Regions from separate parts of the uncultured Roseobacter sp. genome, predicted to be linked through region 2. Evidence: riboswitches for the same ligand, from Rfam matches in the RefSeq annotation. Region 2 holds a riboswitch; each other region holds the start of a gene.

Region 1 (4,208 bases), on a different contig from region 2:
CTTCACAGCGCGCTCGACGCGGCGGGCTGAGGCAGTGGCGCTCGCCGACCAAAGCTTATCGGTGAGCGTGGACCGTCGCCAACGCGCGCGTCAGCTGCACGGCGTTCTGGCAATGGGTCTGATCGTGGTCTGTGTCACCAGCCTGGCGGTAGGAGCATCCGGCACATCGCTATGGCAGGCGCTCTGGGGCCTCGCGATCGGTCAGGGCACATCGGCAACCGACGCGGTGATCCTCTGGGACATCCGCGCGCCGCGCACTTTGCTGGGCGCCTGCGTCGGCGCCGCCCTGGCGGTGTCCGGCGCCGTCATGCAGGGCCTCTTTCGCAATCCGCTGGCCGACCCGGGGCTTTTGGGTGTCAGCGCAGGCGCAGGCCTCGGTGCGCTGCTCGCCATCGTTGTGGGAACCGCCCTGCCCCTTGGCATTGCGACCTACCTCGGAGATGCATTGCTGCCGGTCATGGCCTTTGTCGGCGCTTGGGCATCGATGATGCTGCTCTATGCCGTGGCCACGCGGTCCGGGCGGACATCGGTGGCGACCATGCTGCTGGCGGGGATCGCCCTTGCCGCCCTCACCGGCGCGCTCTCTGGCCTGCTGATCTTCCACGCGGATGATATGCAACTGCGTGAGCTCACCTTCTGGCAGCTCGGATCGCTCTCGGGCAGCACCTGGGCCAAGGTTGCAATTGCGGGGCCCGTCATCCTGCTGGCCACCCTGATCGCCACCACTCTCGCCCGAGGTCTGAACGGTCTCGCACTTGGCGAAGCCTCGGCCCACCACATCGGGATCAACGTGCAACGTATCAAGAATATCGCCATTCTTGCGGTCAGCGCCGCCACCGGGGCTGCTGTCGCGGTTTCGGGCGGCATCGGGTTTGTCGGGATCGTCGTGCCGCATCTGCTGCGGCTGGCCACGGGTCCGGATCATCACGGGTTGCTGATCAACTCCGCGCTGCTGGGCGCAAGCCTGCTGTTGCTTGCCGATATCATATCACGCTTTGTCGTCGCGCCTGCAGAATTGCCAATTGGCATCGTCACCGCCGTGCTCGGCGCACCATTCTTTTTGTGGATCCTCCTGCGCCGCCGCAATGTGGTGGATTTGTAAGATGATCAGCGCGCGGAACGTCACCCTGAGATACGGGCGCAAAACCATTCTGGAGAACCTTAACTTCAGCGCGCAACCCGGCGTGCTGACCGCGATTGTCGGGCCCAACGGCTCCGGCAAAACCAGCCTGCTCAAAACCCTGACTGGCGAGACCCCCTGTGACGGCGAGATCACCCTGGCAGGCTACGACATTGCGACAACACCGGCGTGGCAACTGGCCAGCTTCCGTGCCGTCCTGCCGCAATCGACGCCCATGTCGTTTCCTTTTCAGGCCATCGAAGTGGTGCGGCTTGGCCTCGGTCAAGGGGTATCGGCGGATGCGCATCTGCCAGACCGGGCCCTCGCGCGGGTTGGCCTCGCCGGCTACGCACAGCGCTTTTACCAGGAACTGTCGGGCGGCGAGCAACAACGTGTCCAACTGGCGCGGGTGCTCTGCCAAGTCTGGGATCCGGTGATAGATGCGCAGCCGCGCTGGATGCTGCTGGATGAGCCGGTCTCAAGCCTGGACATCGGTCATCAGCTTGAGGTCATGCGCATCGCCCGGGACTACGCAGATGCGGGTGGCGGTGTCGTCGCGGTAATGCACGATCTCAACCTCTCCGCCATGTTCGCCGATCAAATCGTCTTGATGAAATCCGGCCGTATCATCGCGGACGGCCGGACCGATCTTGTGATGACGGATGCGCATCTGTCAGAGGCATATAATTGCGCGGTCCGCACCCGAACGCCGCCGCCATGCTCGGACTGGTATCTTCTGCCACAAGCAGCAACGCAGGCCGATGCAGGGTGACCCTTCTGGTGCCGCGACTCTCGGACAGTCGCTAACGCAGGTCCAAAAACCTGTCAGCTCACCAAAGCCGCTCCCCAACTGTTTTCTGACAGCCAATGTGTGAATGTCACTTGACGGTGGAGACCTTCTGTCGGACTGTCCCTGCGATGGTTCCCGGCTGCGAAATGCACAACCGGGATGAAAAGGGAATACGGTGAGGACGCGCCACTTGGCACCAAATCCGTGACTGCCCCCGCAACTGTGAGCGGCGAGCGACCCCGATGATCACCACTGAACGCCACCGCGTTCGGGAAGGATCGGGCGAGCCCGGACCCGCGAGTCAGGAGACCTGCCATCATTGATGCAACTTCAACCCGGGCGGGGCGTCCGGACAGGAGGCCATGATGGTTTTACGGGTCAACCCGTCAAGAGTGACATGCCTGCTGCACGCCCTGCATCTTCGCGGAGGGCGACATGGGACAACCAACTCACAGAATTACAATATGCACATCGTGCCGACATGAGGGCAGCGCGTGCCGTCCCGGCTATGAGCTGATCGTCAGGCTGCGTGCCGCGATTGCAGCGGCGGGCGACACGGTCACCGAGGATTTCGAGATCTCCGGCGTGGCCTGCATGGCGGGCTGCGCACGGCCCTGTACCGTCGCCTATCACGGCTCGCGCAAAGCGACCTATCTCTTCGGCGATATCGAGCCCGACGCGGACATCGACGATCTCGTGGCATTCGCCCGACAATATGCCCTGCTGGAGGACGGCTGGTGTTCTTCGGTGGATCGTCCCGGAAAGCTGCGCAAGACAACGCTGGCCCGTGTACCGGCAGCGATCATCGCGCTGGAAGACAGCACCGAGCGGGTCTCGTGAGCGCCGCCGAACTTGTTGCTGAGAACATCAGCTGGGCGCCCCGCGGGCCTGATCCGTTGCTGTTGCACCCCACCAGTTTTCGCGTGGAGGCCGGGCGGGTGCTGGGCGTGGTTGGTCCAAACGGGGCCGGTAAATCGACATTGCTGCGACTGATCTACCGCTACCAGCGCCCCTCGACCGGGCATATCTTTGTCGCCGGGGAAGATATCTGGGCCGTGCCCCCCCGCATGGCCGCCCGCAGGGTGGCGGCAGTGTTGCAGGAGCACATATCCCTCTTTGGCTTGACGGTCCGCGAGGTCGTTGCGCTGGGTCGCACACCGCACCACGGCGGGTTTTGGTCTGCGGGCGCGCGGGACGCCAGTATCATCGAGGCTGCGATCACGCAGCTCAATCTGGAGGCTTTCGCGGACCGCGATCTTGCCACGCTGTCGGGGGGTGAACGGCAACGGGTCATGGTCGCGCGCGCTTTGGCACAGGAGCCACAGGTTCTGGTGCTGGATGAGCCCACCAATCACCTCGACGTGCGCCATCAGCTGGAAGTGCTCGCCCTGATCCGCCAGCTCGATCTGACGATCGTCGTCTCGCTGCACGATCTCAATATGGCCGCTGACATCTGTGACACGATCCTGTTGCTGGACCGGGGCCATACCAGAGCTTTTGGTCCGCCCGATCTGGCACTGACCGAGGCGCTGGTCTCCACCACATTCCGTGTCGATGCACGCGCCGAGCGGCTCGCGCCCAGCAACACCCAACATTTCTCATTCCACCTGCCCGAGTGAAGGAGCCACATTAATGAAACCATCCCTGATCGCCCTGCTGATGAGTGTCATCGCAACAGGCCTAGGCGCCGAAACCACGGTGCAGAGCTGCAACCGCACGGTGACCTTTGATACCGCACCAAAGGCCGCCGTCTCCAATGATGTGAACCTGACGGAGATGATGCTGGTGTTGGGGCTTGCAGACCGGATGGTCGGCTACACCGGGATTTCCGGCTGGAAAACCCTCGATCAGGAGATGACGGCAGGCGTCGAGGCGCTACCGGAACTGTCGTCGAAATATCCCAGCAAGGAGGTGTTGATCGGTGCCGATGCGGATTTCTTCTTTGCCGGCTGGAACTACGGAATGAAGGTGGGCGGCGACGTGACCCCGGAGACCCTCGCGCCCTTCGGGATCGACGTTTACGAGCTGACCGAAAGCTGCATCCATATCGGTGAAAAAGACGCGGCGAGCATGGAAGATATGTACAACGACCTTCTGAACCTGGGCGCGATTTTCGACGTCAGCGAGAAAGCCACCGCGCTCGTGCAGGGATACCGGACCGAGCTTGAAGCCTTTACGGCGAACCTGGCCCCGCTGGAGACCGCACCACGGGTGTTTGTCTATGACAGCGGCGAGGACGTGCCGTTCACGGCCGGGCGCTACGCGATGCCCAACGCGCTGATCGAAGCGGCGGGCGGC
Region 2 (4,208 bases):
GAGTGCGGCGTCAAGTTCTGCTGCACCGCTTGCGTCGCAATATTGCGCGGCGCGCCGCAGGACTTCCCGCTCGACTGCGGCGCGCACGAAACGCGATTTGGCGATCTCCCGGGAGGAAAACCTCTTCACTTCGGTGGCGCGTTGCGGGCGGATCAGCAAGAGATCAAGCGTGGCAAGCCGGTTGAACGCGTCCCGCACGGGCTGCCGGGACACGCCGAATTGGGCGGCGATGTCGGCCTCGGAGATTTTATCACCGGGTCTTAGACGGAGCGACAGGATTTCCTGGTGAAGATGGTCAAAGATGTCATCGACACTTGTGCGCCGCTCGCCGAGTTGTGTTGCCTGAGCCATTGCATCATCTCCATGGTCTTTCCGGACTTCAAAAGGTCATATCGAAACACTATCGGGAACAAAACAGAGGCGTTCATGTTGTCGTTCTCTCTTTCCCTCGCGAGCTTGACCAGGTTTCGCGATACATATCACACTGGTATACCAGTTAAATGACTAGTATACCAGTGTGAGTGAAAACGGAAAAGGACAGCGCATGAAACTTGCAGGGCAAACGGCGATCATTACCGGCGGTGGTCGGGACATCGGACAGGCCGCCGCCATTAAACTGGCTGCGGAAGGGGCAAATGTGGCCATCAATTATTATTCCAGCAGTGCCGGAGCGGATGCCGCGGTGGAGCAGATCAAAGCGCAGGGAGGGCAGGCCTTCGCGCTTAAGGGTGATCTGACCAAGGTGGAGGATGTCGACGCGCTTGTTGCCCAGACAGTCGATGAGTTTGGCGGGATCAACGTGCTCGTCAACAATGCCGGAGGCCTGATCGCCCGCAAGACTGTGTCGGAGATGCCGCTCGAACACTGGAACGCAGTGATGGACCTGAACCTGACGAGCACATTCATGATGACGAAGGCGTGCCTTCAGCACATGAATACCGGAACCATCGTAAACCTGGCAAGCCAGGCCGGACGCGATGGCGGTGGGTCCGGTGCGGTGGCTTATGCCACGTCAAAAGGTGCGGTTATGACCATGACCCGCGCGCTGGCCAAGGAGTTGGGGCCGAACATCCGGGTCAACGCCTTGTGTCCTGGCATGATCGACACCGATTTTCATAATGTGCATACGCCCGATGCGGGCCGACGCGGGTATGAAGCAGCCGCACCGGTGAAACGACAGGGCAATACCGATGATACGGCCAACCTGATCTTGTTCCTCGCCTGTGCGGATTCTGCGTTCATCACCGGCACAAACATCGACATCAACGGCGGGATGGTATTCTCCTGACCGCTTCTGAAAGGATCTGACATGTCTGAATTTCCGATTGTTTCGACGGCAGAAAACGTGACCCGGCAGGTCCTTTCGGATCATCCGGAGCTGATGGTGGTGGCTTTCCGTTTCGGCCAAGAAGGCGCCATTGGCGCGCTCCACAATCACCCCCACGTTCAGTCGACCTATGTTGAAAGTGGCCGGTTCCAGTTCACTCTTGGCGATGAAGTACGCGAGGTCGGGCCGGGGGATAGTTTTGTTATTCCGTCCGGGATGAAGCATGGGTGCGTCTGTCTGGAACCCGGCACGCTGGTCGATTGCTTCACACCACGCCGGGAAGATTTTCTCTGAGCTGACACCCGCAGGGCGACCTAAACAGCCTTCTTGATAGGTCCGGTTTGTCCCGAATGCCGACCTTATCCCCTGCGATATTGACCGGTGATCCCCGTGAAAGTGCTTACATGCCCTCTTCGAGCGCAAAACCGGCAAAAGCCCCGTTTGGAGCTGACGGCTGTACCTTAAATCAAGGCGACATTGCTAAGCTAGAGTGGGGTCGGCCCAGCAGCAATCAGCTCGTTGCGCTTTCGGATGTGGCCGGGTCATCCTTGCAGCCCCAGCGGTCCGCAAACACCAGATCCGCCAGCGGTAACCGTTTGCGCCAACCTTTTGCCTCCAGCTCAGGGATTTCATGCAAGGCGTCCACATGGCCCAGACACAGATAGGCCACCGGCACCACGCGATCGGGCAGATCCAGAACGGTGCGGATGTCGTCCTCGCGAAAAATGCTGACCCAGCCAACGCCAATGCCCTCGGCCCGAGCCGCGAGCCAAAGGTTTTGCACCGCGCAGACGGTTGAATAAAGGTCCATCTCCGAATTGTGGGTACGGCCCAGAACGACCGGCCCGGCCCGCTCCCGATCGCAGGTGATGCATAGATTCACCGGCGCTTCGAGGATACCTTCGAGCTTAAGTGCTGAATAAACCGGGCGGCGGTCGGCGGGAAACATGGTCACGGCCTCGGCATTGGCGCGCGCAAAGGCGGTTTGCATCTGCGCCTTCACCTCTGCATCGCGGATCACGATAAAGTTCCATGGCTGCATGAACCCGACCGAAGGCGCGTGATGGGCGGCATCGAGAAGCCGCATCAAAACGGCCTCCTCGATGGGGCGGGGGGTGAATTGACTTCGCACATCGCGACGGGTGTGAATGGCGCGGTAGACAGCGGCCTTTTCTTCAGCAGAAAACGGCCCCGTCGGGGCAGGAACGGGTGGCAACATGACATATCCCCTGTCACAGACACTGGCCGCCCGGTGACCATCGGGAAGCCCTGATATGTCTGGCCGGTCTTCTGACTTGGCATCACCTGGGGCTGCGCCTTCTCGACCGAAGCCAATGGCACGATGCAGCGCCATCCACCTTACAGCGTTGGGCACGTTGCGGAGTTCCACCGCATTCCCGATTCTCTCACCTTACCGTTTGCAAGGCAGGGCAAGCACCAGACTGTTGGAGGCTAGCATTCCGTGAGACGGGTCACAATCAGTGTTCGCTGAAAGTCGCTTTGCCGGGGCGCTTGTAGGTTGAAGCTGATGTTTGAAACTTCCTGGTTGCTGATCTTGATCCGTTGTTCCGAAACCTAGAACAACTGTGAAAATTTGACCCTCCCCAGTATTATAAAAGTTCGAGATCGGGCGGTCCCTAGGGCGCTATCAGGTTCATCTTCTAGGCGTGGCTGCGAAGTCGCGAAAAGATGCGCACCTTCGATGTTAAAACAACGCACCCTGCAGGACATCTTTAAAAATTTTAGCAACATGGCCTGCCGGTACTCACCAGACTGGTAATGCAGAATAAAAGGGGCGCCGAATTCAGGGTTGAGGTGGTCGGATTGAGGCCGCTGATAAGCGGCCCCAAAACAACTCGGCTTACTCTTTATCAGGAGGGTTGGCGTCGTGCCTTTACCACTCCGAACATTCCAAAGCCCGCGAGCAGCAGGAGCGCGCTTGCGGGAAGTGGAACAGGTGCAATTTCAGGGCTGGTATTTGCCACACCGAACTGCGCGCCGGTAAGATCGGGGGCGTTGAAAATGCTGGTCAACGCGCCGGCAAGGGTGCCGGTGATTTCAAGGCCGATCCCCCCTTGTGCCGTACCGAAGGAAAAGAGGTCGAGGCCGGTCGGCCCACCAATCACGTCTCCGAACACGGTTTCCGCCAAGGTGTCGATCACAAAGTTGCCGACAGTGACCTCGACATCATCGGTGGTGTCCAAGGTGAACAACGTGACGCCGCTGCCGTCGTGGAGGATCTCAAGTCCCCCGCCGGCCGTGGAACCACCTGTGATGGGGAAGGTAAAGGTCGCCCCGGTCGCCGTCGCTGTTCCAAACGGTGCACCGCCAAGCCCTAGTGTCGTAAGCGGGGCGGTTACTGTCACGGTTGTCTCACCGCCGTTGATTGTCGCCGCGTTGGCAGCACCGGTTGCTAACGCCAGGCCTAGGCCCAGGGTGAGTAGTAGCTTTCTCATTTCGTTCATCCTCTCCGTTGATATGGTGAAAGTTGTTGGTATTGCCGATCCGAACACGTGCGCCCTGTCGATGACGGTTTTGACGATCATCACGTTTTGTCTGGCCTCCGAAATCTGCGGCCACTGCGGTAGTGAAACTGTCCGTAACCGGTAAAGCTTCGGCCAATACTGGCCGAACATTGCAGCCGCGACAGACAACAGGCCGAGCCCCCGGCAAAGGCAGCTGATTTGACAAGTAATGTGCACTTCATGCGGTTTTCCAAAATCGTGTGCATATTTCACACGAGCAGAAAGGTAGCTGAGCCTTTGCGCTATGCAAGGTTTTCGTGGAATTTTTTCACACATTGTCGGTATTCCGCCTAAAATCAGACCGATCAAGGCAGTCATCGCAGCGATTCCCAGGACCGCTCATTTGGTTCACCGTT
Region 3 (4,208 bases), on a different contig from region 2:
GGCGTCGTTCAACCTCGACAGCTGGGCGATGGGGCCGGATCTGCTGGCGGCGATCTCTCGTCAGGCGCTTGGCGCGGACATCTGCGTCGCCGAAGGCTCCATGGGCCTCTATGACGGGGTCGCCACCCGCGGACAAAGCGGGTTCGGCAGCAGTGCTGAGACCGCGCAGCGCATGGGCTGGCCCGTGGTGCTGATCGTCGACGTCAGCGGGCAGGCGCAATCGGCGGCGGCCACGGCGCTGGGGTTTCAGGCTTACAACCCGCAGGTGCCTTTTGCTGGCGTGATCCTGAACCGTTGTGCATCGCCCCGTCACGAGCGGCTCGCGCGGCTGGGCATGGAAAACGCGGGCGTCAATGTGCTGGGCGTGCTGCCGAGGCGCGGCGATCTGACCCTGCCGGAACGGCACCTCGGGCTCATTCAGGCGGTGGAGCACCCGGATCTGGAGGTCGCTATCGCCGGATACGCGACATTCCTGCGCGAGCATGTCGACATCAGCGCCATTCGGGATGCAGCGAAAGGGCAACTGCCAGAGCACGCCGGCGCACAGTTGCCGGTGCCGCCCGCGCAACGGATCGCCCTGGCGCGGGATGCGGCCTTTTCCTTCACCTATCCGCATGTGCTGGAAGGCTGGCGCCGGGCGGGCGCCGAAATCCTGCCGTTCTCGCCTCTGGCCAATGAGGCTCCTGACGCAACGGCCGATCTGATCTGGCTGCCCGGCGGCTACCCGGAACTGCACGGTGGAACATTAGCTGCGGCGGATAACTTCCTGTCTGGCATCAGAAAACATGCAAAAACGCGCCCCGTGCATGGGGAATGCGGTGGCTATATGGCCTTGGGCGATACGCTGATCGACAAGGAAGGCACGCACCACAGGATGGCGGGCCTGCTGGGTCTGGTGACCAGCTATGAAAAACGCAAATTCCACCTGGGCTACCGCCGCGCGGTGTTGGACGCGCCCTTGCCGGGATATACGCCCGGTGCCGCGCTCAGAGGCCACGAGTTCCACTATTCAACCATACTCGAACAACCGGACGCACCGCTGGCGCAGGTGGCGGATGCGGATGGCAACCCGGTGCCTGAGACCGGATCGTACCGGGGCAATGTCTCCGGCACCTTTTTTCACCTCATCACGGCGGAGGAGGGTGCGTGACCGGTTTCGTCAGCTTCGTGGGCTCCGGCCCCGGTGATCCCGAACTACTGACCCTCAAGGCGGTCGACCGGCTGAAGCGTGCGGATGCGGTGCTTTTTGACGATCTCTCCTCGGGGCCGATCCTGAGCCATGCGCGATCGGGTGCCGATCTGGTGGGCGTGGGCAAACGCGCGGGCAGGCCATCGCCCAAGCAACATCACGTCAGCCGGTTGCTGGTGGAATATGCACAGATGGATCAACGCGTGGTGCGGCTGAAATCCGGGGACAGCGGCCTTTTTGGCCGTCTCGAAGAGGAGCTGGTGGCCCTGCGGGAGGCAGGTATCCCCTATGAGATCATCCCGGGCATTCCCTCCGCCTGTGCGGCCGCGGCGGCGGCGGGCATTCCGCTGACCCGGCGGCTGACGGCCCGCCGCGTGCAGTTTGTCACCGGCCATGATGTGTCGGGGCAATTGCCTGAAGATCTGGACCTTGACGCACTGGCAGATCCGTCCGCCTCCACGGTGGTTTTCATGGGCAAGCGGACCTTCCCACGGCTGCTTGAGGCGCTGACCCGGAAAGGGCTGCCAAAAGATACACCGGCGATTCTCGCGGAAAGCGTCAGCGGTCCGGATCAGCAGATCACCCGATCCACCGTGTCGGAACTGGCGGAACAACTGGCGCAGGATGTCGGAGAAAAACCGGCTTTGATCCTCTATGGGCCGTTTGCTGAGAGTTGAAAGTCGCTTTTTTGTTGTTCGGGCCGGAGCATCAGCGATAGGACTAGAAATACGGTGCCACATTCTGTGGCTGAAAAGGGAATTGGGTGAAAGGCCCGAACTGCCCCCGCAACTGTAAGCGGCGAGCGCAACGGAAAGACCCACTGGCCGCAAGGCCGGGAAGGACCCGCGCGCCGTGACCCGCAAGTCAGGAGACCTGCCGTCCCAACCCATAACCCGTTTGCAAACGGATCAGACGCTGCCGGAGGGGCAGCACAGAAAGGACAAAAACATGCATATCGAACCCGGGATCGTAGATGGTGCCAAAATGGCCTTCGCCTATGCCACCGCAGCGGGTGCGGCGGGCTATACCGCCAAGCTCGCGCTGAAGGATCTCAAGGACCACTCCGTCGGATCCTTTGCCGTGCGCACGGCGCTGGCGACCATCGGAACGTTCATCTTCTTTGAGGTGCTGCCGCATTTCCCCGTGGGCGTCTCTGAAGTGCACTTCATTCTGGGCACCACGCTGTTTTTGCTGATGGGCGCGGCACCTGCCGCGCTGGGGCTTGCCCTCGGTCTGCTGGTTCAGGGCACCTTCTTCGCGCCCAGCGATCTGCCGATGTTCTTTGTGAATGTGACCACCTTGCTTGTACCGCTCTTTGCGATCTCGGCGCTGGCGCAGAGGTTCATTCCCGAGCATAAAGCCTATGTTGATCTGGCCTATGCAGACGTCTTCAAACTGTCCGCGATGTATCAGGGCGGTGTTGTCGCCTGGGTCGCATTCTGGGCCTTCTATGGTCAAGGTGTCGGCGCCGAGACGTTCCAGTCGGTCCTGACCTTCGGGGCGGCCTATATGCTGGTTGTGATCATCGAACCGATTGCCGACCTTGCTGTGCTGGCCAGCGCCAAGGCCATGCGCGCGAACAAGGCCACAGGTCTCTTTACCCAGCGCCTCTTCAACGCGGCGTAAACCGCTGCTAGACAACCGTCCCGGATCCCTCCGTGGGGTCCGGGGTTTTTTGTGAGGGTTGCACAGTGATCGACACGCTCTGGCTTATCGGGATCGGCACCGGATCCCCCGATCATATGACCGGGCAAGGGATGGCGGCCCTGCGCGACGCGGCGGTCATTCTGGTGCCGCACAAGGGCGCGGGTAAAGACGATCTGGCAACCCTACGGCACCGGATCATCGACGTCAGCGGGTCGCAGGCCGAGATCATTCCCTTTGACTACCCGGTGCGGGACCCGGACCTGCCTTATGCAGAACGTGTGGCGCGCTGGCACGACCAGATCGCCCGGCGCTGGCAGGCCGCTGTGGCAGGAACCAACATCAAAGGGCCGGTGGCGCTGCTGGTCTGGGGCGATCCCTCGCTCTACGACAGCACCATCCGCATTGCGCAGCGATTGGATCCCAAACCCGATATCCGCGTGGTGCCGGGCATCACCGCCGTTCAGGCGCTGACCGCCGCCCATGCGCTGCCGCTCAATACGGTGAACGGCCCCGTTCTGATCACCACCGGGCGGCGTCTGCGCGACCACGGCTGGCCGGAGGGTGCAGAGCGGGTGGTGGTGATGCTGGACGGCGAGGCCAGTTTCCAAACGCTGGACCGCAGCGATCTGCACATCTGGTGGGGCGCCTATCTGGGCATGCCGGAGCAAATCCTGGATCGCGGCAAGCTCGTTGATGTGGCGGCACGCATCGTGGCGATGCGGGCCGAGGCACGCGCGCGTCACGGCTGGATCATGGATACCTATTTGCTCAGCACCTGCGACTGAACCCGTTGCGCCGCTACTTCTTTGCGGCCGCCGCAGCCTGTTGTTCCGCGATATGCTGGTCCACCGCACTTGACGCCGCCGCTTGAACTGCGGCTTTTTCATTCTCTTCAAGGCTTTCAATATCTTCCATGCCCGGGATTTCGACCCGCACCTCACGCCGCGCAAATTCGATCCCATTGGCTTTGAACTCATTGCGCACACGGTTGTAGATTTCCTTGCGGATGGTGAATTGCGTGCCCGGCTTGGCCATGAATTTACCGCGCATCACGATGCCCACATCATCAAACTGGAACACGCCCTGGCTTTTGAAGGGCTCCAGGAAATCATCCTTGAACAGCGGGTCTTCCAGCATCTCCGCGCCGATCTTCTTGAAGATCTTTTTGACCCGGTTGGGATCGGTATCGAAGGGCACGGTGAACATCAGTTTCATGATCACCCAGTCGCGGCTGAAATTGGTGACCTTTTCGACGCTGCCATAGGGAATGGTGTGCACATTGCCGCGGTGATGGCGCAGCTGCATCGAGCGGATGGAGATTTTTTCCACCGACCCCATGGTGCCGCCGACATCGACATATTCACCCACCCGG
Region 4 (4,208 bases), on a different contig from region 2:
GGCAGGGCGGTGGCCGCCGCATTTCGCAAGACCGCCGAGGCTGGCTTTGCTGACAGTGACCCGCTGATCCGCATGGCGGCGTTTCGCATCCTCTCGCAAGATCCCGATCCTGCCGTGCTGAGCAGGGGGCTCAATGACGCGGACGCCTTGATCCGCGCCGAAGCCGTTGCGCACTTGCCCGCGGGCCAAGCGCTCGACTTCATCGGCGACGCAGCAACCGCTGTCCGACAAAAAGCGGCGCAGAAAATCCTCACGTCAGGACAGACTACGCTTATCCAGGCGGCCATGCGCGCCGTGATCGACGCAGAGCGGTCCGACACCCTCGGGATGCTGGCGCGGCAAGCTGACGCGGCGCAGGAAACAGCCCTCGAAATCCTCGCAGACAGTGTTGACAATCCCCGCCGCGCGTTGATCATCCTGCGGGGGCTCGCCCCGCGCCACGACGCTTCATAATTTGGTCAGACCATGAGAATTGCCTATACGATTGCGCCCGGAAAAGGCGATACAGATCAGCTGCTTTATGGCTTTGCCCGCAAAGCGCTGACCCGTGGCCATCGCTTGTGTGGTGCCGTGCAGGTCAATACCGACAGCTGCGATGGCGGGCTCTGCGATATGGATGTGAAACTCCTGCCGGAGGGACCTGTCATTCGCATTTCGCAAAGCCTTGGCCCTTCCGCGACCGGCTGCAGGCTTGATCCCGAAGCGCTGGAACAGGCCGTGGGTTTGGTCAGCAGCGAAGTGGCCAAGGGGGCCGATCTGCTCATCGTCAACAAGTTCGGCAAACACGAGGCCGCTGGTCGCGGGTTTCGACCGGTGATCGCAGAAGCGCTGAGCCATGATATCCCGGTTCTTGTGGGTCTGAATGCGCTAAACCGTGCCGCGTTCATCGCGTTTACGGGGGATTTGGCCCAAGCGCTTCCAGCTGATGAGGCGGCATTGACCGCATGGTTCGACGCGCAAATCGCGGAACGGAACGCGCCTGCCTGACCCCCGCCACGGGGAACGCTGTGAAAACACATTGCCTGCTGCATTGCCGTTGACGCGCCCGGTGCGATCCGTCATGCGGAGCCGGGATCAGTTAGGTCCTGGCGCATCGCAGCATCGGAGACCGCGTGACCCCCAGCATTGCAACCGACAGCAAGGCGAACCTTGTCGGCAGCCTGTGGATGGTGCTCGCCATGGCCGCTTTCGCAGTCGAAGACGTGTTTATCAAAGCGGCGTCGCAAACGCTGCCCGTCAGTCAAATCCTGATCCTTTTCGGCCTCGGCGGTGCTATCGTCTTTGCCGGTCTGGCCGTGCTCAACCGGGAAAGCCTTTTCACGCCGGATGTGGTATCGCGCCCGATGCGGCTAAGGGTCTTTTTCGAGATCACCGGACGTCTCTTTTTCGTGCTGGCGATCACCCTGACGCCGCTGTCGTCGGCCACGGTGATCCTGCAAGCCACCCCCTTGGTTGTGGTGGCTGCTGCTGCCCTGGTTTTTGGTGAAAAGGTGGGGCCACGACGCTGGGTCGCGATCTTCATCGGGTTGCTGGGTGTGATCGTGATCGTGCGTCCGGGTTCAGACAGTTTTTCGCTGCTGTCGCTGTTGGCCGTTTTGGGCATGCTTGGGTTTGCCGGGCGCGATCTGGCGAGCCGCGCGGCCCCGGCGTCTTTGAGCGCGTCCATTCTGGGGCTCTATGGGTTTCTATCGGTTGTCGTCGCGGGGCTGCTGTTCTTCTTGTGGGAAGCGGCGCCCTTTGTCCGGCCTGATCCCGTGACGTCCGCGTGCCTCTTGGGCGCGGTGCTAGCGGGCGTTGCCGCCTACACCAGCCTGATGAAAGCCATGCGCACCGGTGAAGTCTCTGCGGTCACGCCCTTCCGGTACACGCGACTACTTTTTGGCATTGGCTTTGGTGTCGTCCTTTTCGGCGAGGACATCGGCTGGTCGGTGCTCTTGGGCTGCGGCCTGATCGTTCTGTCCGGTCTTTTCATTCTTTGGCGCAGCAAACAAACCACCGGTCAGGCATAGCCCGCGGTGGAAACACCCGCTTCTGCTTGACAATGCCCGTGGTTCTGACGCAACTGAATCCCAGTTGGTGCTTCGTGATTTGAAGTGAAAAGGGAATGTGCAGTCGATTGCTTTCGACGAAGCACAGCCGCCCCCGCGACCGTGAACGGAAAGGTCTGCCGATACCACTGGACATAGGTCCGGGAAGGTGGCGCAGACCGAAGGCAGCCAGGCTGCCGGGATCCGTGAGCCGGGAGACCTGCCAGCGACACGTGAGGAAACCGGACGGGGTGTTCCGGTGTCGGGAAAGCCCTGATCCCATCAGGCCCATCTCGTCATCTGACCCACGTCCCATGACATATGGGACAAAACACTATGACGACAGACGCAACAGCCTTGACCGGCCCTGCCACAGAATTGCTGATCTGTGTCAAATGCAGGCGCGGTCAGGAGATCCCGGAGGACGAACGCCGTCCGGGGCAACGCCTTTATGACACTTTGGCGCAAAACGAGATGCCGCCCGGCATTCGCCTGAAACCCGTGGAATGCCTGCAAAACTGTGACCATGGCTGCACGATTGCGCTGCGCGGTGGCGACAGGTGGACGTATATTTACGGAAACATCGATGAAGTGTCGCATCCGGACGTCCTGATCGATGGGGCGGCCCGCTATAACGCCACGCAGGACGGCCTGATCCCGTGGCGCGAGCGCCCCGACCATTTTAAACGCAACTGTATCGCGCGCATCCCGCCGCTGGAGAACGACCATGACTGATCTTGCAAAACTTCCCGTGACCGTCATCACCGGCTTTCTGGGCTCGGGCAAAACCACCCTGATCCGCGAACTGATGCAGAACCCCGGCGGCAAGCGGCTGGCCGTGGTGGTGAATGAGTTTGGCGATGTGGGGGTCGACGGCGACATCCTGAAATCCTGCGCCATCCCCGATTGCCCGGCGGAGAACATCATGGAACTGGCCAACGGCTGCATCTGCTGCACGGTTGCCGATGATTTCATCCCCACCATCGAGGCGCTGATGGCGCTGGAGCCGCGCCCCGATCACATCCTGATCGAAACATCGGGTCTGGCGCTGCCGAAACCGCTCTTGAAGGCCTTTGACTGGCCGGATATCCGCTCGAAAATCACCGTGGATGGCGTGATCGCTCTGGCAGATGCCGAGGCCGTGGCGGCGGGTCGCTTTGCGCCCAATGTGGCGGCGGTGGATGCGCAACGCGCAGCGGATGAGAGCATCGATCACGAAACGCCCCTGTCCGAGGTCTTTGAAGATCAGATTTCCTGCGCTGACATCATCCTGTTGACCAAGCCCGATCTGGCCGGACCGGAAGGGGTTGAGAAGGCAAAAGAAATCATCGCCGCCGAAGCGCCGCGCCCCTTGCCGGTGGTTGAGGTTGCCGAGGGGATCGTGGATCCGCGCATCATTCTCGGCCTCGAAGCGGCGGCGGAGGATGACATGGACGCGCGCCCCAGCCACCACGACGGCCCGCATGATCACGACCACGAGGATTTTGAAAGCATCGTGGTAGATATCCCCGAGCAAACCGACCCGGCGGATCTGGTGCGCGCGGTGGAGGTGCTGGCTAATGAGCACAACATCCTGCGCGTGAAAGGCTATGCCGCTGTGGCAGGCAAACCCATGCGCTTGCTGGTGCAGGCGGTGGGTGCCCGCGTCCGGTATCAGTATGATCGTGCGTGGCAGCCGGATGAAGCGCGGCAGGGGCGTCTGGTGGTGATTGCCGAACATGATGATATCAGAGTGGCAACCATTCAGTCCGTGCTGGGCGCCCGCGCCGTCGAGGCCGCAGAGTAACCCCCCATGCACGTCGTTTTCCGCGAAAGCCATGGGTTGGAGGAGACCGAGACGCCAACGGATCTGGGGCAGAGCCCCGCCGATCTGGTGGTGTTGTCGTTCTCTGACAGTGACCTGGGTGCTTTCGCGGAAGCCTGGCGGCGGGGCGGCGGGCCAGAGGGCAAACTGCCCACATTGCGGCTCGCCAATCTGGTGGCGCTGAAACATCCGCTTTCGGTCGATACCTATGTGGAGCAGACGCTGGCGGGCGCGAAGGGCATCCTGATCCGGCTGATCGGCGGCGTGCCGTACTGGTCTTACGGGCTGCAACAGGTCCGCGCACTGGCCGAGCGCAAAGGCATCGCGCTGGCGGTGCTGCCTGCGGATGGGCGCGTCGACGCAAGGCTCGATGATTT

Evidence for each region. A riboswitch is a leader RNA that binds a small molecule or an ion and turns the genes downstream of it on or off. The one in region 2 is predicted to bind cobalamin.
Region 1: linked by a shared signal. The riboswitch ahead of Q1A20_RS19180 (DUF1636 domain-containing protein) and the one ahead of bluB (5,6-dimethylbenzimidazole synthase) in region 2 are both predicted to bind cobalamin.
Region 3: linked by a shared signal. The riboswitch ahead of Q1A20_RS00245 (energy-coupling factor ABC transporter permease) and the one ahead of bluB (5,6-dimethylbenzimidazole synthase) in region 2 are both predicted to bind cobalamin.
Region 4: linked by a shared signal. The riboswitch ahead of Q1A20_RS00310 (DUF1636 domain-containing protein) and the one ahead of bluB (5,6-dimethylbenzimidazole synthase) in region 2 are both predicted to bind cobalamin.

The regions. Positions count from the first base shown of each region.
Region 1 is NZ_CANMXR010000010.1:16,248-20,455, reverse strand. Features, by position in the region: gene Q1A20_RS19195 (hemin ABC transporter substrate-binding protein) at 1-30, shown strand, start outside; gene Q1A20_RS19190 (iron ABC transporter permease) at 35-1,102, shown strand; gene Q1A20_RS19185 (heme ABC transporter ATP-binding protein) at 1,104-1,892, shown strand; cobalamin riboswitch at 2,023-2,243, shown strand; gene Q1A20_RS19180 (DUF1636 domain-containing protein) at 2,346-2,750, shown strand; gene Q1A20_RS19175 (ABC transporter ATP-binding protein) at 2,747-3,529, shown strand; gene Q1A20_RS19170 (ABC transporter substrate-binding protein) at 3,543-4,208, shown strand, end outside.
Region 2 is NZ_CANMXR010000004.1:230,725-234,932, forward strand. Features, by position in the region: gene Q1A20_RS10190 (GntR family transcriptional regulator) at 1-351, opposite strand, end outside; gene Q1A20_RS10195 (SDR family oxidoreductase) at 545-1,288, shown strand; gene Q1A20_RS10200 (cupin domain-containing protein) at 1,310-1,621, shown strand; gene bluB (5,6-dimethylbenzimidazole synthase) at 1,839-2,546, opposite strand; cobalamin riboswitch at 2,590-2,784, opposite strand; gene Q1A20_RS10210 (VPLPA-CTERM sorting domain-containing protein) at 3,199-4,170, opposite strand.
Region 3 is NZ_CANMXR010000001.1:51,350-55,557, reverse strand. Features, by position in the region: gene Q1A20_RS00255 (cobyrinate a,c-diamide synthase) at 1-1,150, shown strand, start outside; gene cobA (uroporphyrinogen-III C-methyltransferase) at 1,147-1,866, shown strand; cobalamin riboswitch at 1,902-2,085, shown strand; gene Q1A20_RS00245 (energy-coupling factor ABC transporter permease) at 2,138-2,815, shown strand; gene cobF (precorrin-6A synthase (deacetylating)) at 2,881-3,621, shown strand; gene Q1A20_RS00235 (mechanosensitive ion channel family protein) at 3,635-4,208, opposite strand, start outside.
Region 4 is NZ_CANMXR010000001.1:64,940-69,147, reverse strand. Features, by position in the region: gene Q1A20_RS00325 (HEAT repeat domain-containing protein) at 1-453, shown strand, start outside; gene Q1A20_RS00320 (DUF2478 domain-containing protein) at 466-987, shown strand; gene Q1A20_RS00315 (DMT family transporter) at 1,113-2,009, shown strand; cobalamin riboswitch at 2,058-2,270, shown strand; gene Q1A20_RS00310 (DUF1636 domain-containing protein) at 2,364-2,762, shown strand; gene cobW (cobalamin biosynthesis protein CobW) at 2,755-3,813, shown strand; gene cobN (cobaltochelatase subunit CobN) at 3,820-4,208, shown strand, end outside.